3 regions of the Alteromonas sp. LMIT006 genome follow, and region 3 is predicted to be linked to each of the others. Evidence: predicted binding sites of a transcription regulator. Region 3 holds the regulator's gene; each other region holds the start of a gene.

What was found. The regulator LexA, encoded in region 3, represses DNA repair genes until DNA is damaged. The targets are predictions, from matches to a motif close to TACTGTATNNNNATACAGTA.
Region 1: recA (recombinase RecA) is a predicted target of LexA. The motif match lies at 5,904-5,923, and genes of this name have one in related genera.
Region 2: NLG07_RS01895 (S24 family peptidase) is a predicted target of LexA. The motif match lies at 1,035-1,054, and genes of this name have one in related genera.

The regions. Positions count from the first base shown of each region.
Region 1 covers NZ_CP101291.1:2,486,206-2,493,784, forward strand. The annotation lists gene NLG07_RS11640 (heme lyase CcmF/NrfE family subunit) at 1-1,938, opposite strand, end outside; gene ccmE (cytochrome c maturation protein CcmE) at 1,941-2,405, opposite strand; gene ccmD (heme exporter protein CcmD) at 2,407-2,610, opposite strand; gene NLG07_RS11655 (heme ABC transporter permease) at 2,610-3,356, opposite strand; gene ccmB (heme exporter protein CcmB) at 3,356-4,021, opposite strand; gene ccmA (cytochrome c biogenesis heme-transporting ATPase CcmA) at 4,018-4,620, opposite strand; gene recA (recombinase RecA) at 4,800-5,828, opposite strand; gene NLG07_RS11675 (CinA family protein) at 6,027-6,524, opposite strand; gene mutS (DNA mismatch repair protein MutS) at 6,613-7,579, shown strand, end outside.
Region 2 covers NZ_CP101291.1:395,137-402,715, reverse strand. The annotation lists gene NLG07_RS01905 (glycoside hydrolase family 108 protein) at 1-395, opposite strand, end outside; gene NLG07_RS01900 (YebG family protein) at 653-943, opposite strand; gene NLG07_RS01895 (S24 family peptidase) at 1,070-1,492, shown strand; gene NLG07_RS01890 (Y-family DNA polymerase) at 1,492-2,757, shown strand; gene NLG07_RS01885 (HAD family hydrolase) at 2,836-3,411, shown strand; gene NLG07_RS01880 (GspE/PulE family protein) at 3,414-5,642, opposite strand; gene rpsJ (30S ribosomal protein S10) at 5,991-6,302, shown strand; gene rplC (50S ribosomal protein L3) at 6,322-6,960, shown strand; gene rplD (50S ribosomal protein L4) at 6,978-7,579, shown strand, end outside.
Region 3 covers NZ_CP101291.1:546,199-553,777, reverse strand. The annotation lists gene plsB (glycerol-3-phosphate 1-O-acyltransferase PlsB) at 1-820, opposite strand, end outside; gene lexA (transcriptional repressor LexA) at 959-1,582, shown strand; gene coxB (cytochrome c oxidase subunit II) at 1,867-2,982, shown strand; gene ctaD (cytochrome c oxidase subunit I) at 2,995-4,596, shown strand; gene NLG07_RS02560 (cytochrome c oxidase assembly protein) at 4,623-5,219, shown strand; gene NLG07_RS02555 (cytochrome c oxidase subunit 3) at 5,232-6,116, shown strand; gene NLG07_RS02550 (DUF2909 domain-containing protein) at 6,174-6,383, opposite strand; gene NLG07_RS02545 (SURF1 family protein) at 6,405-7,109, shown strand; gene NLG07_RS02540 (hypothetical protein) at 7,125-7,579, shown strand, end outside.

The sequences.
Region 1 (7,579 bases), 590 kb from region 3:
AATGCTGGCGAGGCGATACCGTCTATCCGCCATTGAGAATACGCCACCAAGTGCCATGATTCCAGCACCTAGCCAGATCCATACTACATAAGGTTTGTAATACACTCGTACTGCCCAGGCGCCGTTGTCTAATGGCTCACCCATGGCAATAAACAAGTCTCGAACGAGATTTGAATGAATCCCAGCCTCGGTCATTGTGGTTTGTTGCACAGGATAAAGGCGTTTTTCCGGTTCAAGATGGACCACAAATTCGCCATTTTTGTACACATCAAAAATCCCCCGATCCGCAGTGTAATTTGGACCCTGAATGGCTTTTACTTCATCAAAGCGCACTTCGTAACCAGCAATCATCACGCTATCACCGAATTGCATACGGACATCGCGTTCTGTCTCAAAATTACTCACCAAGGTAATGCCGATCAAAGATACTGCAAACCCTACATGTCCTAACACCATTCCCCAATGAGAGCGTGTCAAACGTGCAAGACCTGTGAGCAAAGTGACGTTTTGTTGTGCGTTCACCCGCTGATAAATTTCTTGTATCGTCGATACTAAAATCCAAAACGCGAGAAGCATACCTAATGTTGCTAGATATTTTTCACCATCATAGGCATTTACAATCAATAACGAAGCACTTAACGCAAGACCAAAAGCAACCAACAACTGATTGCGCAAAGCGGTTAGAGATTGCTTCTTCCAGCGACTCAAGGGGCCAATCGCTAGGAACATTACAAATGGCACAATCAGCCAAGTGAACATTTGATTAAAAAACGGTGCCCCGATTGATATTGAACCCAGACCCAATTCTTTGTGAACTAATGGAAACAGAGTCCCTAATAAGACTACAACCGTTGCAGCACATAATAGTATATTATTACCCAGCAACATATTTTCACGTGACAGCAATGAAAATTGTGTACGCGACTGTAATTGTGATGCTCGTACAGTGTAGAGCAGTAGTGAGCCGCCGATCACAATCACGAGCAAACCTAAAATAAACATGCCTCGCGATGGGTCAGCAGCAAACGAGTGCACCGACACCAAAATGCCTGACCGTACCAAAAACGTACCAAGCAAGCTCAACGAAAATGCCGCTATTGCGAGTAACACAGTCCATGATTTGAACGCTTTACGCTTTTCAGTAACCGCTAGGGAATGCATTAACGCCGTGCCGACAAGCCAAGGCATGAATGAGGCATTTTCAACTGGGTCCCAGAACCACCAGCCGCCCCAGCCGAGTTCGTAATATGCCCACCAAGAGCCAAGTGCTATGCCGACCGTTAAGAATGCCCACGCAGCAATTGTCCATGGGCGAGACCAGCGCGCCCAAGTTGAATCTAATTGTCCCGATATTAAAGCAGCAATAGCGAAAGCAAAAGCCACAGAAAACCCCACATACCCCATATAGAGCATAGGGGGATGAATGATCATGCCAAAATCTTGTAACAATGGATTTAAGTCTCGTCCATCTACTGGAATGTAAGGCAGCAAGGTATTAAAAGGATTAGACGTCAGGAGCATGAACAAGTAAAAACCGATCGAGACCATACCTAAAACAGACAGAACCCGAGCGAGCATCACTGCCGGGATCCCTTTACTGAATATAGCCACTGCAACCATCCATACCGCAAACGTCAATACCCATAATAAGAAGGAGCCTTCATGCCCCCCCCAAACAGCGGTCACTTTGTAGTACCAAGGCAACATACTATTGGAGTGATTAGCAACATATGCGATGGAAAAATCGTCATTGAGAAAGGCTTGAGTTAAGCAAACGTAGGCAATCAAAGTAAAAAACAACACGCCATAGGCAAGAGGTTTGGCACTTGCAATCATCCATTTTTGTCCTGAGAAACTGCCCCACATTGGGTAAACAGCTAAGCTCAACGCCATCAACATCGCCAGCACACTGGCTAGATTTCCAATTTCAGAAAACATGCTCAATAACCTGCTGCAGATGGCTTAACGTGCTTGATGCCTTTCATTTGCTCAGCTAACTCTGGCGGCATGTATTCTTCATCGTGCTTAGCGAGGACTTCATCGGCAATGATCAAGTTACCCGCTTGCAACACGCCGGTTGCCACAATGCCCTGACCTTCTCGAAACAAGTCAGGCAAAATTCCATTGTAACTCACCGTTACCAGAGGTCCTGTATCGACCAAATCAAACTCTACCGCTAAAGATTCTTGATTGCGCGCAACCGAACCTTCAACCACCATTCCACCAATGCGCAAGCGTTGGCCAATTTGGGGTTTTTGACCGTCCTTACCATTAATGACCTCTGATGGTGTATAAAATAAATCAATATTGTTGCTTAATGCATAGAGCATTAACCCAATCGCACCCGCTAACAAAACCCCTATTGCAGAGACAGTGATTAAGCGTTGTTGACGTCTAGGGTTCATGTTACTTTTCCTGTAATTGCTTTGCTGCCGCAATTCTCGCCTCGCGAGCTTGCTGTGCAACAACATGTTGCGTTAACTGTCTTTTTTGACGTTTCACATAAACGATATAAAGCACGATACTCAAAAAACTGACACCATAAGATAGCCACACAAAGAAGCCATAGCCACCCATTGCAATAAAATCAGCAAAACTATCAAATGCCATTATTTTGTCTCCTGCTGACTTAATAGTTGCTTAACCCAAGGACGATGCAGTTCTCGCTCAATGATCACATTTTTGAGCTGCATTAGAGTCAAGGTACCAATTAATCCCATAAATCCAGTAATTGATACAAGTAATGGCCATTTCATAGACGGGGCAATAGAAGGTTTTCCTATTTTGGTGATGGTCGAGCCTTGGTGTAGGGTATTCCACCATTCGACAGAGTAATGAATGATAGGGATATTTATCACACCGATTAAGGCAATAACTGCAGCAGCCTTGCCTGCTTGATGACGGTCATTGAAGGCATAGTACAACGCCATAACGCCAAAATATAAGAACAATAAAATAAGCTGAGAGGTGAGTCTTGCATCCCAGATCCACCAAGTCCCCCACATTGGTTTACCCCACGCAGCACCAGTAAATAAAGATATGAAACACATTAATGCCCCCACTGGAGCCATCGCAATCATACTCATGTAAGCGGTTTTCCACTGCCACACTAGGCCAACTAATCCAGCAATCGCCATCGCCACATAGGTACCCATAGACAAAATTGCTGATGGCACATGAATATAGATAATGCGAAACGAGTCACCTTGTTGATAATCGGAAGGCGCAAATAGCATCCCCCATACCAGACCGACGCTGAGTCCTAAAACCGCAGCAGATAAAAAATATGGCATAAGCGTATTGCATAGAGCATAAGCTCGCTCTGTTTTTGCATAAGGATGTAACCAGACAAACATTATTGATGACTCACTCTAATCGCATAACTCATCGCCATGGGCGTCAATGCCATAGCGATACACAACATTGCCGCAATAATAGCAAGTTGTGGTAAATAATTTAATCCAAATAAGGCCGTGTCTACCGCAGAAGTGGCGAAAATCAGTAAAGGGATAAATACAGGAATTATGATCAAAGATAATAAAATCCCGCCTTTTTGTAACCCCACGGTCAACGCAACCGCAATAGATCCCAGCAAAGACAAAATCGGCGTACCTAATAATAACGTTGCAAGGAGTGCCCAGTACATTGGCATGGTCAGATTTAAGAACAACGCCAATAACGGTGATATCAGGATCAATGGCACAATAGTAAGTAACCAATGAGTCATGACTTTGGCGAACATAATCCATGACAAGCTCAAGTTAGACAGCTGCATCTGCTCTAACACACCATCGTTAAAATCATCGCGGAATAATCGCTCCATACCCAACAACGCAGATAAAATCGCAGCTACCCAAATGACTCCAGGGCCAATTTTTTGTAACGTTTCAGGTGCCGGACCCACGGCGATTGGAAATAAGGTAAGAACTAACACAAAAAAGGTAAGCGGTTGAAAAATATCCGCTTTCTGTCTCATTGCAAGAGTGATATCACGATGGATAACACTGTACAACGGACTCATATTTGATACTCCAATGCCAGTTCTCTGACCTGATGGGATGATGATAATGCTTGATGAGAAGTCATAATGACACAACCTCCATGAGAGACGTATTCGTCTACACGCGCCTGAATAAATGCAACACCTGTCACATCCAGCGACGTATATGGTTCATCTAAGACCCATAATGGCGCTTGCACTAACTCCGTTCGCGCGAGTGACACCCTGCGTTGTTGGCCTGCAGAAAGTTGTCCGGTGGGCAAATCTTCTAAGCCAACTAATTGATATTGAGCCAAAATGTTGTAAAGCGACTCTACGGAAGGATTCACTCGCTGCAATGCTGCCCAATAAGTAAGGTTTTCTATGGCAGATAAGTGTTTATTTTGCGCGAGTTTATGCCCAAGGTACAGCAACGGAACATCATAAGTATCGGCACTATTAATGTGCACTGAGCCAGTTTCTGGATAGGCTAGGCCTGCTAGAATTCTCAATAGACTTGTTTTGCCAGCCCCATTAGGTCCGGTCAGATGGACGAGTTCCCCTGCACGTAAAATCACATCCAGGTCAGAAAATAACACCCTATCTTGTTTTACACAGGTTAATGACTGGGCAATTAACACGTCCAACAATCAGTTACTCTATCCACTTTAAAAACATGCAGCATATTATCATAAATGAATGTTTTTTGACTATTTGTTGTTGGGCAATTAGTGGTATGTTGGTGTGTATTTAAAGATGCTTAATCGACTTCATACTAAAAAGCCCGAGTAAAACTCGGGCTCTTTTTATCCTACGTGACTTATTCGGCGTCTTCAGTCTCTTCTTCAACTGGCTTGGCCTTACACAACAGCTCTGCGCGGATTTTCTCTTCTATCTCAGCAGATATAGCTGGGTTTTCTTTTAAGAACCGTGTCACGTTGGCCTTACCTTGACCGATGCGGTTACCATTGTAGCTATACCATGCCCCCGCTTTTTCGACCAACTTCTGCTGGACGCCTAAATCGATCAATTCGGCTTCTTTACTGATCCCTTGACCATATAAAATTTGGAATTCAGCTTGCTTAAATGGCGGAGCTACTTTGTTCTTCACCACTTTGACTCGAGTTTCGTTACCAACCACTTCATCGCCTTCTTTAATAGCACCAATGCGACGAATATCTAAACGAACCGATGAATAGAATTTCAGTGCATTACCGCCAGTAGTGGTTTCAGGGTTACCAAACATCACACCAATTTTCATACGAATTTGGTTAATGAAGATACACAATGTATTTGAGCGCTTGATGTTGGCCGTCAGTTTTCGCAAAGCTTGAGACATTAAACGAGCTTGAAGACCGACGTGAGAATCCCCCATGTCACCTTCAATTTCGGCTTTTGGTGTCAACGCTGCAACTGAGTCCACAATCACCACATCCACTGCACCAGAGCGCACGAGCATGTCTGTGATCTCTAATGCTTGTTCCCCAGTGTCTGGCTGTGATACCAATAACTCATCAATATTTACGCCAAGCTTCTCTGCATAGATGGGATCCAGAGCATGTTCCGCATCCACGAAGGCACACGTTTTGCCCACTTTCTGTGCCTCAGCAATAACTTGCAACGTCAATGTCGTCTTACCTGATGACTCTGGGCCGTAGATTTCAACGATACGACCACAAGGCAAGCCGCCTATACCTAATGCGATATCAATGGTGAGTGAACCAGTTGAGACGGATTCAATGTCCATCGCTTGGTTGTCACCTAGCTTCATAATGGAACCCTTGCCGAATTGCTTCTCAATCTGACCTAGGGCGGCGGATAGGGCGCGTGCTTTGTTATCGTCTGACATAGTGACTCAACCTTAATATTCTTAATAATATTCGCTGTAAAAGCGTTGTTATCTACTTAGTGATTCGGATTATAATACTGTATGATTATACAGTTCAAGTTTTTTTACTGTATTTATATACATGCATTCCTATGTGTATCTTTATGCAACACATATTAGATGGATTGACGCCCCTTGTCAGCTGTCCTTTATAACTGTTTACGTAATCAGTGTGTTTGCGATCAGTGTAATGGCGTGTTCAATGGCTGCCATTCTTACCTCACTGCGCCCGCCGGCAAAGACTTGTGAATCAGTTATCAGCTTTCCTCGATAACATAAACCAAACCACACCAAGCCAACAGGTTTGTCAGGTGTGCCACCACTCGGTCCTGCAATACCGCTGATACCAATACCCAGATCACAACCATAACGAGACACTAAGCCTTGTGCCATTGCCTTAACTGTTTGTTTTGACACTGCACCATGCTCTTCTAAAGTTACTTCGGGTACACCAACCAAAATTTCTTTAGCACTATTTGCATACGTCACAAAACTTTGTTCAAACCATGCTGAGGCACCGGGCAGTTCCGTCAAATAGAAGGCCAAGCCACCCCCTGTACATGACTCTGCGCAGCTAATGGTCAATTTCTGAGCATTGCAGTGGCGCGCGATGGCCTCAAGCTGATATTTTGTATTTTCTTTTAGATTGCACCACATTTTTTTAGTATGCTTTAATTAACTAAACAGTCGTCACAACTTATAACAAAAGCCAAAAGTGAGTCAATTGAAAACCACCCATACCCCAATGATGCAACAATACCTAGCTATTAAAGCAGAGCACCCTGAAGAGCTTTTGTTTTATCGTATGGGGGATTTTTATGAGTTGTTTTACGACGATGCGGTTCGCGCAGCTAAGCTCATCGATCTGACTTTAACCGCTCGTGGCAAAGCCAATGGTGCCCCTATTCCAATGGCGGGTGTACCTTATCACGCGGTAGAAGGTTATCTTGCGCGATTAGTCGAGATGGGTGAAGCCGTGGCGATTTGTGAACAAATTGGCGACCCCGCCACTAGTAAAGGTCCCGTTGAACGACAAGTACAACGCATTGTTACCCCAGGTACCGTGACCGATGATGCGCTTCTCAACGCCAAGCAACACACACTCATAGCTGCAGTGTTTGCTCACCAGACTCGAGGTAAAACGCAATTTGGCCTTGCCAGTCTTGCGCTGAGTACCGGTGAATTTACTTTATCTGAAGTATGCTCAGAACAACGTTTAGTCGCTGAGTTGGAACGCTTGAGACCCGTAGAGATTTTATATCCTGAGCAATTCGCATTCGAATCGATACTGCAATCGTACAGCGGTTTACGGCGTCGTCCCGGGTGGGAATTTGATTTAGACTCTGCTCTGCACTTGCTTACACAACAATTTGGCACTAGAGATTTAAGCGGATTTGGGATCCCAGAGGGACATTTTTCACTAACGTGCGCGGGTTGTATTTTGCAGTATATTAAAGATACCCAGCGCTGTGCTTTGCCTCATATCAACAAACTGATGTTAGACAAACCGCAAGATACAGTACAACTGGATGCTGCTACTCGGCGCAATTTGGAGCTCACTCGAAATTTGAGTGGCGGCATCGAGAATACTTTATTTTCTGTATTGGACAGTTGTCAAACCGCAATGGGGTCACGTCTTTTACAACAGTGGATCCAGCGGCCAATTCGCGACCATTTTCGACTCAACCAACGCTATGATGCTGTAGCTGAGT
Region 2 (7,579 bases), 150 kb from region 3:
TAGACTCGATCGATGCTGCGGATCGTCATGGGTCCTATGATGCCATCTTCTTGAATGGCGACTATCCCAGACAAATTACACACACGTTGTAGGATCTTGATGGCTTTTTGCGGACCATGGTTGACGGCCATATCGAATACAACCCCTTGCACTGCTGGATGCAAAAGGTGAATATTAGGTGCCTCGTAATAGAAGCGTTGGTAGATCAGGTGTGCTTGCTTTTGGGTTAATTCACTCACTTGCGCTGGAAGTGATAGCTCAGGTGCTAATTGGGCAATGATCCGCAAAGTATTGGAAGTAATACCATACATGGTGGCGCCACCACGGTCATCACTGTGACCACTGAAACCACCTTCAAAATCTAGAGTGAGGGCTAAAATATCGTTGAATGTCATGCTTGCTACCAGTCCTTTACTCGTTTAAGCATGGTTTAGATTTGTGGTTTATCGTATTTTTGGTAGTTATTTTTATAATCACCAAAACTTATGTGTATAAATACAGTAATCCATCCTAAAAAGTGATGTATTTTTTTGCAGTATTGCGAACAAGTATTGGTTGATAGTGAAGCATTGGATATACACTCTCAAATGCGAGCATTAGGTATGATCAATGATACATTATGTAGTATCACACCAAATTATCCGGTCTGCTTTTAGCTAGCGCTCTCGTCAATGGCTATCACATCAGCGCTTTCTGCTTCGAGCATCGTACTCGCCTCTGATCCTTTAAAAATTTTCTGAATCGAGTCTTTGTGTTTCGCTAATAGGATACTGAGATCCTCTAACTCTTGATCGGCCAGCTTGACACCTTTGGCTTCGATATACTCTGCTAAGTTATCCGCTACATTGAGCATCTTGTCATATTGATCGGCGGCTTTCTTGTCGGTTGTAACCAATTTGTCCACCCCTTTGTGTTGCACTACGTATTGTGTAATGACGGCCATTGGCTGACTCCAGTGATAAATAATAAATAAAAGTATACGCAAACCACTGGATAAATCAACAGTAAATATTTACAAAATCTCACCAATATTATACTGTATATATAAACAGTATTTGTGAGGTGAGCTATGCTACAAGTTATTCCACTTGCCGCGCAAGCAGGTATTGCCGGTTTTGAATCGCCCGCGGCTGAATACAAACAGCTTGGGCTAGATTTAGATGAGCTTTTGATTGAACACCCTTCTGCAACCTTTATTGGTCAAGCAAAAGGCGATTCCATGGTGGGCTATGGGATTTATGATAATGACCTGTTAATTGTCGATCGTGCCGCGGGCAAAGGTTCATTAGATATCATTGTGGCCAATCTCAATGGCGCCTTTGTATGTAAGCTGTTTGATCGCAAGGCGATGGTGCTGTTGTCCGCTGCCGAGTTTCACGAACCATATGTCATTGGCCCCGGTGATACCTTTGAAGAAGAAGGTATTGTCGTGCGCTCGGTGCGCATGCATCGAGCCTCACGCAAAGTCAGTATGAATTTGGGACAAGATTGATGTATGCGCTGGTTGATGCCAATAGCTTCTATGCGTCTGCTGAGAAGGTATTCGATCCGAGTATTCGACAAAAGCCCGTGGTGGTGTTGACCAACAATGACGGGTGTATCTGTGCGATGTGCGAATATGCCAAACAAACTGGCGTCAAGAAGTTTGGGCCATATCATCAGGTCAAAGATATTCTGGCAAGACATGGCTGTGTCATTCGTTCTTCCAATTATGAATTATATGATGACTTGTCGCGTAAGATGATGGGCGTGATTGCTGAGTTTGCGCCACAACAATACGTATATTCGATTGACGAATGCTTTTTGCATTTTGCCGACATGTTGCCAGAGTATGGTTGGGACTACCACGCGCAACTGATCCGCTGGACAGTATGGCGCAATTTGCGTTTGCCGGTGGGGGTTGGTATTGGATCTACACCTACATTGGCTAAGGCCGCCAGTCACGCCGGCAAGAAGATAGATAAGTTCAAAGGTAATTTTATCGCTGTCATTAGCAACCCTGTTGAGCGAGAGTATATTTTGCGTCGTATGGCGGTGGGTGATGTGTGGGGGATAGGTCGTCGCATCAGCGCTAAGTTAGAGCTGATGGGGATCAAGACTGCTTGGGATCTTGCCTGTGCTTCGCCCAAAGCGATGCGCAAACAGTTTTCAGTTGAGGTTGAGCGCACAGTGCGGGAACTCAACGGTGAAGTGTGCATGCATTGGGATGCGATCAAAGCCGTCAAGCAGCAGATATTTTCAACCCGAGCGTTTGGTGAGAAGGTGACGGATTTGAACAGTTTACGCCAATCTTTGTGTTTACATGCCGAGCATGTAGGGGTCAAGGTCAGGGCTCAAGGCTCTGCAGTCAAAGCGTTAAGGATCTTCGCACATTCCAACCCATTTAGTCGTGACGAATATTATAAAAAAGCGATTGAGCACAGGTTTGCGGTGCCTACGTCTGACACCTTGCAGTTGGTTGGGGTGGCTAGTGCGGCGGCGGAGCAGATTTTTCGTCCAGGGATCATTTTTCACAAGTCCGGCTTGGGAGCAACAGAATTGATTCAGCAGGAATTTGTCCAAGAAGATCTATTCAATGAAGCAGAAGACAGCCCACAGTTGATGACGTGTTTAGATCGGATTAATCAACGTTATGGTAAGTATACGTTGGGGATGGCGGCCAAAGGAATTGTGCCCAAATGGCGTATGCGCAGACAATATTTATCCCCACAATACACAACCAACTGGGCCGATATACCTAAGATTCAGTGTCAGTAATTTTTATATGCTCTACAAACTATTTTGTTGCTGATGCGTAAAGAAATATATTACTTACTAAAATAGAACAATACATTGTTGCCACTCGGTATTATTTTTGATTTAGATGACACGTTGGTGCACTCGGCCTTAGATTTTGCGCGAATGCGTCAAGACATACATTGCCCTGAAGGCGAAGATATCCTTGGCTACGTGGAGCGCTTACGCCAAAGTGACAGCGAGGTGGCAGAGATGGCCGATGCCATCATTATGCAACACGAAATTGTCGAAGCGCAGACTTCCCACTGGATCAATGGTGCTCAAGCGTTTGTTGAGGCGTTGCATGAGCAAGACATTCCAACCGCTATTGTGACGCGTAATTGCCGTGAAGCAACAGCGGTCAAACTACAACGTAACCAGATTCCAATCAAAACGGTAATCACGCGAGAAGATGCTCCTGCCAAACCCGATCCCACCGCACTTCTCAATATTGCTAAGCAGTGGAATATTGCACCTAATCAGATTGCGTATGTTGGAGATTATTTATATGACATCCAAGTGGCACACAATGCCGGTATGCAAGCTTGGTCTTTTGGCTATCAAACTGAAGATTATCCAATCGCACGATATTTTGAGTGTTATCATACTATTTATAAAGAGTTATTTACCTTTTAAATTCAATCAAGTCCTCCTAACACTTGCACTTGCTTGGTATCAGTATCGCCTTTGAGCAATTTTCGCAAAGCATCTTGAATGAGAGTGCGCATACCATCAGTTCTAGCTTGTTCAGCTAATTCGTGTGCGGATACTTTGCGGTAGACCATCGCTCGTAGAGCAGGCGTCATACTCAAAAGCTCATGCACGCCGGTGCGACCTTTGTAGCCGGTATCACCGCAAGCATCACAGCCTTTGGCTCGATAAAGAGTGACGTCATCCTGCAAATCTAACTCTTGCAGATACTTATCCCCGTATTGACGCACGATGAACTCGCGTTCAGTTTCCGAGGCCGTATAATGCTCTTTGCATTCTGGACATAAGGTACGGATTAAACGCTGCGCTAAAATACCAACACATGCATCGGAAAAGTTAACCGGGTCTAAGCCGAGATCGAGTAAACGAGTGATGGTTTCTGGGGCCGAATTGGTGTGCAAAGTCGATAAAACTAAGTGCCCCGTTAATGACGCTTCAATACCTGCATGAGCGGTCTCTTTGTCACGCATCTCACCAATCAAAATAATATCAGGATCGGCGCGCAAAAACGCTCGGAGTGCTGTGGCAAAAGTAAAATTAATTTTTGGCGCAATTTGTACCTGTTGTAAACCTGGTTGGGTAATTTCGACGGGATCTTCTGCGGTCCATATTTTTTTATCAGGAGTATTAAGATGTCCCAAAATAGCATGCAAAGTAGTGGTTTTACCTGAGCCTGTCGGTCCCACAACCAACAAAATACCATGAGGTTTTAAAATCATCTGATGTAGCATTCGCATATTGCTAGGGACGATGTTCATTTTGGATAAAGGCATTGCGCCAGCAGTCGCAAGGATCCGCATAACCACTCCTTCACCTGCTACTGTCGGGATTGTGGCAACACGCACCTCAACAAGACGCCCCGATAATTTGAACGCTAATTTACCGTCTTGAGGAATGCGTTTCTCGGCAATATTAAGATTAGCCATGATTTTGATGCGCGCAATGACGGCATTATGATGCGAGGCAGGGAGGTTATTCAAATCACGACATACCCCATCAACGCGCATTCTAACTCTAGTGGGTCCGTTTTTTTCTGGATCAATGTGGATATCTGAGGCGTTTAACCGTTTCGCATCATGTAAAATACGACTCACTAAGCGAACAATTGCAGGGGCATCATCCGAAAGCTCATCAATCTGTTCGTCGTCTTCATCAGTACTCGTGGATATTTCATCTAAAATTTCATCCATATTACCGGGGGCAGTTGTGGTGCTATTTTCGCCTAAATATTGCAAGATATGTTGGGGTAAGCCGACGGCAATTTCGGGCTGAGTCAAATTCAATGCTTGACCTACTTCCATGATCAGACTGGCATTATTTGGATCAGCCATCAAGATAGTAGGTTTTGCATGAACATCAGCCAAAATAACGACTAAATTGAGTTTAAGATAAGATAAATTGAGCATGTGCTCGTTGTGGTAGATATGATATTGATCAGGGTTATACGTTATAAAAGGCACCTGGTAATGTAATGATAGAGCGGAACCCAAGTCAGATTGCTTTATTCGATGCTCACTCATCAGTTTCTGGCACGCTAGCAATGAATTATTTTTATAGCGAGGTTCACAATACAGCTCTTGCAATGCCTTACGAGAAATGAGTGCTCGATGCAGTAAATCATCCCATGGACGCAAAGTTCCCCCAAGTTCATAGCAGAAATGTTGACCCAGAAGCTCAGCTAACATTTGCCCTAAGAACAAGTCAGTTTCGGCAAACATGGTGTCGCGTTTGTTGATCAATTGTAATACACCGAGTAAAACATCCGCATGGACGATAGGAATACAAAGCATATTGTGAGTAACAAACTGGTTTTGCTTATCGTATTGTTCAGCAAAAGAAAGCCGAGGATGGATCTGTTTTAGGGCGTCCGAATCTCTTGGATCCGGTACCAACAGTGATTGCTTGGAGAGAGCAACATACCCAGCGATAGATTGTGGAGTGATCGGTACTTCAATCTTAACGGTCTGACTACCACTTTTAAATTTGGCAACCAAATCTTGTTGTTGCCGCCGGCGCTGATAAATCGTTACACGGTTACAGGCAAACAGACCCAAAATAACAGGTTGCAAATGTGAGAACCCATCCACAAGCGACGCATGTTGCTTTATTATAGTATGAATGCTAGAAAAATCTTGTGTTCCCGCAACCCAAGTCATGCACACCTAATGTAAGAAATAACGTAAAACGTAGTCTAAACATAGTGCATAACGACAAAAACACATAAAAACCACCATAAATCAGACCGAATGGTCAGTTTTTTGCACAAAGACTTGCATTCATGATAAACACGAGTATAATTCGCGCCCACATGTCAGTTGACTGTAAGGTTAATAGGCAGCTAAACAGGTCTAATTATTTGGTTAGTTGCTCGGTTCACTAGAGCCCTATTAACAACAAACAAAGGTTTCAATTGGAAACCCATAGTTTATTCGCACATCGTTTCTCCCAATAGAGAATGGGACGAAATGGTGATTTTTTTTGTTCTTTCGATTGGAGCTAAATCGATGCCAAATCAAAGAATTCGCATTCGTTTAAAAGCGTTCGACCACAAGTTGATTGATCAATCAACTTCAGAGATCGTTGAAACGGCGAAACGTACAGGTGCTCAGGTAAGCGGTCCTATCCCTTTACCAACTCGCAAAGAGCGTTATACGGTTCTTATCTCTCCGCACGTTAACAAAGACGCGCGTGATCAATATGAAATCCGTACGCACAAGCGTTTAGTGGACATCATCGAACCAACTGACAAAACAGTTGATGCGTTGATGAGATTGGACTTGGCTGCCGGTGTTGATGTTCAAATCAGCCTGGGCTAAATAGAAGAGGGTTATAACAATGGCGATTGGTCTAGTCGGTCGTAAAGTCGGTATGACACGCATCTTTACTGAAGATGGCGTATCCATTCCGGTGACCGTTATCGAAGCGACCCCAAACCGCATCACTCAGTTACGTACTGATGAGACTGACGGTTATCGTGCACTACAAGTAACGGCTGGCGATAAGAAAGCCAACCGCGTCAACAAAGCTGAAGCAGGTCACTTTGCTAAAGCTGGCGTGGAAGCAGGTCGTGGCTTGTGGGAATTCCGCCTTGCAGAAGGTGAAGGCGAAGGTCTTGAAGTCGGCAGTGAAATCACTGTTGAACTATTTAACGAGACGAGCAAAGTAGATATTGCGGGTACCTCTAAAGGTAAAGGTTTTGCCGGTGCAATCAAACGTTGGAACTTCAGTTCTCAGCGTATGACTCACGGTAACTCACTCTCTCACCGTGCGCCTGGTTCAATTGGTCAAAACCAATCACCAGGTAAAGTATTTAAAGGCAAAAAAATGGCTGGTCAAATGGGCAACAAGCGCGTGACTACCATGTCTTTAGAATTGGTGAAAGTGGATGTTGAGAACAACCTTTTATTAGTTAAAGGTGCCGTTCCTGGCGCGACTGGCGGCGATGTTATCGTGCGTCCAGCAGTTAAAGCGTAACGTCGAGGAGTATACTGATGGAATTAACATTAAAAGACGCTAACGGCGCTCTTGAAGTATCAGAAGCTACCTTTGGACGTGAGTTCAACGAAGCGTTAGTACATCAAGTAGTCGTAGCATACAGTGCTGGTGCGCGTCAGGGCTCTAAAGCTCAAAAGACTCGCTCTGAAGTACGCGGTGGTGGTAAGAAGCCATGGCGTCAAAAAGGTACAGGTCGTGCACGTGCTGGTACTATCCGTAGCCCAATCTGGGTTGGCGGTGGCCGCGCATTCGCTGCTAAGCCTCGTAACTTTGAGCAAAAAGTTAACAAAAAGATGTATCGTGGCGCGATCAAGAGCATCTTATCTGAATTAGTACGTCAAGAGCGTTTGATCGTAGTTGAAAGCTTTGGTGTAGAAGCACCAAAAACCAAAGAGCTTTTAAACAAATTAAACGGCTTGAACCTTAACGATGTGTTAATCGTGACTAGCGAAGTCGATGAGAACTTGTTCTTGGCTTCTCGCAACTTATACAAAGTTGACGTTCGTGATGTACAAGGTATTGATCCTGTAAGCCTAATCGCTTTTGAAAACGTGTTAATCACTGCGGATGCGATTAAGCAACTAGAGGAGTCATTAGC
Region 3 (7,579 bases):
GGTCTGCAAAACGCACTAATCCTTCGCGATAATCTCCGGCGATTTCATCTAAATAATCATGGGCAAGTTGTTTGGCTTTCATTGGCGTGATGTTTTTGCTTCGCACTTCTTCGCGCATCGCAAGTTTTACTGCTTTTGCACCCACAACAGCACTGTGTAAGGTTTGTCGCTCGAGTAACGTGGGGCCAGTTAGTCCTTGTCGTTTGCGCTGGAAGTGGGTGGCGGCTACTCGTAATAACTTTTTGGCGATGTGCTCATCTGAACCATGTTGGTCGGACATGAATTTGGAAGAGACGGCTCTAGAGTAGGAAACGAAGTTATCGCGTCCCAAAAACATCACGATAAATAGTTTGCGTACCCAGCTGGGTGAGGCAACATCGACGACGAGATCGCTAAAATTTGGCTTGCTTTTTTCTGGCGCACGCCCCCAAGTAACATAGGCTGGGACAAATTGAACATCCATGTCAGGATGCTGGCGATGGATATTAAATAGCTCAGTAAATTGACGTTCTATATCCGTTTTACGCGGTTTTTTGCCAAACACTGGCATCGTGGTATGAAGGAACAATGCTCTAGGGTACTTAATGTCAGTCCCCGGTAATATTTGACTTGCTAATGGGCTTGGCAAGCCAACTTTGCGTGCAGAAAAGGCAAGTGCAAGTAAATCGGCTATGGACCGAGTGTGTAATAAATAGATAACCGGTTTTTCGGAGTCGATATGCAGCTCATCTTGGACTTGAGCAGGAATGGTATGAGCTTTAACCAGAACTCGCATTGGCCAATACAGTAAAAAAGCAAAGAGTTTACGCCACCAGCGCATAAATCGGTTCCTATATCTAAATTTGGGAGAATTATACGCAAGGTCAACCTGCATATCTAGCAATGAGTTTCTTAGAAGGTTGCATTTTGAAATATACTGGATATACTACCAGTAACTGTATTAATGAACAGGTGACTGATGAGACCGATTACGCCACGCCAGCAAGAGATTTTGGATCTGATAAAGCAATCCATCCTTGAAACCGGAATGCCTCCCACTCGTGCTGAGATTGCACGGCAACTGGGGTTTAAGTCACCTAATGCAGCTGAAGAGCACGTCAAGGCGCTCGCCAAGAAAGGATTTATTGAGATTTTGTCAGGTACCTCACGAGGGATCAAGCTGAATGTGCCATTGGAGGACGAACCCGAAGAGAGCGGTTTGCCGTTGATAGGACGTGTTGCAGCAGGCGAACCTTTATTGGCGCAAGAACATGTCGAGTCCCACTATCAAGTCGATCCTGATCTTTTCCGACCCAATGCGGATTTCTTATTACGGGTCAGCGGAATGAGTATGAAAGACATTGGCATATTAGATGGCGATCTTTTGGCGGTACACAAGACTCAGGATGTACACAATGGGCAAGTTGTTGTGGCAAGGGTTGAAGATGATGTGACAGTTAAACGACTTGAGAAATCCGGGCAATATGTGTATTTACACGCTGAAAACGAAGACTTTAAGCCGATTGTCGTCGATTTAGCCGAACAAGCGTTCAATATTGAGGGCATTGCAGTAGGAGTCATTCGCTCAGCCGACTGGATGTAATATTTTAAATACCTTTATAGATCAATATCAAACCGCAAAATATAACGTTTTGCGGTTTTTTTTTAATTTTTGAGCGAAGGTGTACAAAAAAGGATCATTTTTCAAATTTAATTCAAATAAACATATTGCTCAACATGTAAACATCATTTAACATAGACTTAACAAAAGAAAGGTTTCAAGTTTACAAGTCCATTCTTATTATTTACAAACTTAAATTTTATCTTAAAAATCGGCGGAGGTGTTGAGTGAAAAAACTCACTAAATTTTTCCTCGCATGTTGTTCTGTGTTAGCAAGTGTGCCTATTTTGGCGGACACAGCAGAGAGTGCGGGGCGAAGCGATTTGAATTTACGACAAGGCGTTACAGATATTAGCCAGCAAGTTTATGACTTGCACATGTTGATGTTTTGGATCTGCGTCGGCATTGCCGTAATTGTGTTTGGTGTGATGTTTGTTTCCATTATTCGTCACCGCAAATCAAGAGGCGTTAAACCGGCTAACTTCCATGAGAGTGTCAAAGTAGAAATCGCTTGGACAGTCGCGCCGTTTGTTATTTTGGTTTTGATGGCGATACCTGCAGCACAAACTTTGATTGCAATGGAAGATACTTCTGAATCGGACTTGACCATATTAGTAACAGGTTCGCAGTGGAAGTGGGAATATAAGTACATGGACAGTGGTATCAACTACTTCTCAAACCTTGCCACTCAGCGTGAGCAAATCAATAACAAGTTTGCTAAAGGTGAAAACTACCTGTTAGAAGTGGATCGTCCTCTCGTCATTCCCACTGGGCAAAAAGTCCGTTTCTTAATCACTTCGGATGATGTGATTCATTCATGGTGGGTACCGGACTTTGCTGTTAAAAAAGACGCTAACCCAGGATTTATTAATGAAGCTTGGACTATGGTTAATGAACCAGGTGTATATCGCGGACAGTGTGCAGAGCTTTGCGGAAAAGACCACGGCTTTATGCCAATTGTTGTTATTGCCAAGTCTCCTGATGATTACGCCATGTGGCGCGATGAGAAGCTCGAAGCTATCGCTCAAGCACAAGCAGAAGAAGAACGTTTGTTGGCCATGAATATGTCTTTAGATGAATTAATGGAAAACGGACAAAAGGTCTACATGGCGAAATGCGCCGCATGTCACATGCCAAACGGTGAAGGTCTTCCAGGTGTATTTCCTGCTATAAAAGGCAGTAACATCGCATTGAACGACCAGCCAAAACACATCGATATCTTATTAAATGGTGTCACGGGTACAGCCATGCAATCATTTTCTAAACAGTTAACTTTATCTGAAATTGCAGCAGTGATTACTTACCAGCGTAACGCATGGGGTAACAACACTGGGGATGTGGTTCAAGCCAAAGACATCCACGCAGTAGCAAATGGTAATTAGGAGTAGCACACAATGAGCACAGCAACTGATACTCTTGAGCACGATGCGCACCATGATGACCATCATCATGGTCCTGCTAAAGGCATAAAGCGCTGGTTGTTCACCACGAACCACAAAGATATTGGTACTTTGTATTTATGGTTCTCTTTTATAATGTTTTTAACTGGTGGTGCGATGGCGATGGTCATTCGTGCCGAGTTATTCCAACCTGGTTTACAAATCGTTGATCCGAACTTCTTCAACCAGATGACGACGGTTCACGGCTTGATCATGGTGTTTGGTGCAGTCATGCCGGCGTTTACAGGTTTGGCAAACTGGTTGATCCCAATGATGATTGGTGCACCAGATATGGCCTTGCCACGCATGAATAATTGGAGCTTCTGGATCTTACCATTTGCTTTTGCGATTTTGATCAGTTCACTGTTTTTACCAGGTGGTGGCCCAGCGTTCGGTTGGACTTTTTATGCACCGCTATCTACCACTTATAGTACTGATTCGACTGCCTTGTTTGTGTTCTCGGTGCACATTATGGGTATTTCATCCATCATGGGTGCCATCAACGTTGTGGTAACAATCTGGAATATGCGTGCACCAGGTATGACCTGGATGAAGATGCCAATGTTTGTATGGACGTGGCTGATTACGGCGTTTTTGTTAATTGCGGTCATGCCAGTGTTGGCCGGTGTAGTGACTATGGTACTCACCGATAAATACTTTGGCACAAGCTTTTTTGATGCCGCCGGTGGTGGTGACCCCGTCATGTTCCAGCACATCTTCTGGTTCTTCGGGCACCCCGAAGTGTACATTATGATTTTACCGGCGTTCGGTATCATCTCACACATTATCCCAACGTTTGCGCGCAAGCCATTATTCGGTTATGCCTCAATGGTGTATGCGACCGCATCTATTGCGTTGCTGTCGTTCATTGTATGGGCGCACCACATGTTTACCACAGGTATGCCGGTGGCAGCTGAAATGTTCTTTATGTTTGCCACTATGTTGATTTCGGTACCAACCGGCGTCAAAGTCTTTAATTGGGTGGCAACCATGTGGCGTGGCTCAATGACATTTGAAGTGCCGATGTTGTTTGCTATTGCATTCGTCGTCTTATTTACCATTGGTGGTTTATCTGGCTTGATGCTTGCGATCACTCCGGTTGATTTCCAGTATCACGACACGTACTTTGTCGTTGCACACTTCCACTATGTATTAGTATCAGGTGCCGTCTTCTCAATTATGGCTGCAGCATATTACTGGTTACCAAAGTGGACTGGCGTAATGTTTGATACCACATTGGCAAAATGGCACTTCTGGTGTTCATTGATTTCAGTCAACTTACTGTTCTTCCCTATGCACTTTGTTGGACTGGCGGGTATGCCACGTCGTATTCCTGATTACGCGTTGCAGTTTGCAGACTTTAACCAATGGATCAGTGTAGGCGGTTTCGCATTTGGTTTATCACAGTTGATATTCTTAGCTCTGTTAATCAAAGCGTGTCGCCACAAGGGTGAACCAGTATCAGACAAAGTCTGGGATGGTGCTGAGGGTCTAGAGTGGGAAATCCCATCACCAGCCCCTTATCACACCTTCGATACACCACCTGTAGTTAAGTAATTGATACAGGTTTAGGAGTAGGATTTATGAATCAAGAACACACCCCATCAAATACACCACAAGAACAAGAAAACTCGCGTTTGGTGGTGAAATTAGTGGGCATTGTTCTTGGTATGTTCGGTTTCGGTTTTGCTTTGGTACCTTTGTATGATGTATTTTGCGATCTAACAGGTATCAATGGCAAAACCAACGAAACTGCAGCTGTGTATTCTGCGCCTGTTATCGATACAGAACGCGAAGTAACTATTGAGTTCATAACCAAAACCATGCGCGGTATGCCTTGGGCATTTGAAGCCAATACCCAACGCATCAAGGTTCATCCTGGTGAGCTGCATACCGTCGAGTTTTATGTCAGAAATCCCGCGTCGCGCGATATTATTGGGCAAGCAATACCGTCTGTATCACCAGGTACAGCTGCCTTGTATCTCAATAAAACTGAATGTTTTTGTTTCAACAATCAACCCCTTCTATCCGGGGAAGAGGCATTAATGCCAATGCAGTTTTATATCGATCCTCAATTACCGAAAGATATCGAACAGTTTACCGTGCAATATACTTTGTATGACGTCACTGAGGCGGCAAAAGGCGTAGCTAAAGCACAAGCAGCTATGGGTTCAAAGTAAAGGAGAAAAAGAATGGCACAACAGCAAGAATACGAAAAATATTACGTCCCAGAATCCAGTATATGGCCTATTGTCGGAGCAGTTGCACTGTTTCTTATTGCCGTAGGCGCAGCGAACTTCACGGTTGAAATGACCAAGGGCAAAGAAGGTTACGGTGGTTATATTCTAACTGTCGGTATTATTACCTTAATTGTCATGGTGACCGGTTGGTTCAAGAATCAAATTGATGAAAGTATGGCTGGGCTGTATTCCGCTCAGCTAGGGCGCTCCTACAGACAGGGAATGGCGTGGTTTATTTTTTCTGAAGTGATGTTTTTTGCGGCATTCTTTGGGGCGCTCTTTTATGCTCGAATGATTGCGATCCCCTGGCTCGGTGGCGCATCAAACAACGCCATGACCAATGAAGTATTGTGGCCGAGTTTTGAAGCAATGTGGCCGTTGGTGCAAACGCCTGGCGGTACTGAGACATCGCCAATGGGGTGGTTCGGTTTACCTCTTGTCAATACATTGATTTTGCTAGTCTCATCCGTCACCTTGCACTATGCACATGTTGGTTTAGAACAAAATAAACGCAAACAGCTTACTTGGATGCTGGGTGTGACGATTTTGCTCGGTGTCATCTTCTTGGGTTTACAGGTTGAAGAATATATCTACGCATACACTGAATTAGGTTTAACCTTGGATTCGGGAATTTATGGCAATACTTTCTTCCTATTAACCGGATTTCACGGGATGCACGTTACTTTGGGGACTATCATCCTGATTGTGTTGTTCTTCCGTGTACTAAAAGGGCACTTTACTCCGGACGAACATTTTGCGTTTCAGGCGGGCAGCTGGTACTGGCACTTTGTGGATGTCGTATGGGTGATGCTGTTTATCTTTGTATATATATTATAACGTTCAAAAGAAAGCAAAAAGCAGCGCAATGGCGCTGCTTTTTAATCTAAAGTCTACTTAGTATGGTCTAGGATTCGGCTCAATCAGGCCGGTGGCAACAGCGAGAATAATGATCAAAAAAATGCCTACCGAAGTTAACACACGACGACCAATGTACTTAGACATATTTTCATCTGTTTTGCCTGGTTTAAGCATGATACGCATCGCTTTAAACAGGTTAAAAATCATAAAGAACAATAAGCCAGTAACTAATATTTTTAATAACATGATTATCCAAGGCTATATTTTGTGAGTGATGGTAAGAGTTTAACATTTTTTTCACATTTAGTTGTACTAATTGTTTTCCTTGCGTTATGTTCATTAGGAGTATGGCAATCACAACGATACAGCGCCAAAATGGAGCGTGAAGCGCAAATTGAAGCAAAGCAACAACAGGTTCGGTTTTCATTAAAAGAGATCATCGATTATCAGGAAGATATTCGAGATTTGCCTACCTTTGCTTCTGGCCAAGTGCAAAGTGATCGTATTTTTTTATTGGATAATCGTCAGTTTGAAGGTCAGGTTGGCTACGAAGTGATCGTGCCTATGCAAACCCAATATGGGGCTGTTCTCGTCAATTTCGGCTGGATTAAAGCCCCTGAATTACGCAATGAACTGCCCATTATAGTACTACCCGAACAGATAAACGATATAGAAGCAATGGTCACAATACCTGGTATGAATCGTTTTGTCTCAGAGACTGCGACTGACGATGGCGTGTTCCCAAAAGTCATACAGGAAGTCGATTTTGGCCGTTTGAGTAAGTTCAGTAGTATAGAGCTTTTGCCTTTTATGCTGACCTTAATTGAAACCGACGTTGCTTTTAAACGCCGTTGGCAGCCAGTCGTGATGCCAGCGATAAAACACCTTGGCTATGCCGCACAATGGTACGGATTAGCCATTGCTTTAGTAGTCATTTATTGGCGTTTAGGAGCCAAGCGCAAACGCAAATAATAATTAGGAGTTCGAATGTCAGCCCCAGTCAAAAGCAATAATAAAAAATCTCTCATACTCGTTGCCATTGTCTTCATTTTACCGGTGATTCTGGCAAAAATTGCCTTAGATACGGACTTTTTTAACCGAGGTGTGACCAACAAAGGGGAATTACTGAACCCAGTCCTAGATCTTACTCCGGTACTGGCGGAAACTGAGCCCAAATGGCGGATGGTGTACGTCTTACCCGACGAGTGTGATCTCAGATGTGAAAACACTCTGTTTGCGATGCAACAAGTTCACCTCTCCCTTGGCAAGCACGTAGAACGCGTCGTACCCGTTGTGATTAGTACCGAATCAAGCCATAAGTCATTGCTCAATAGCACTTTTTGGCAGAATGTTTACACTCGATTCGGCGCACATGAAGGCCCTCATACCATCCAAATGTTAAATGTCGAACAAAAAATTGTTAATGACATGTTTAAAAATGT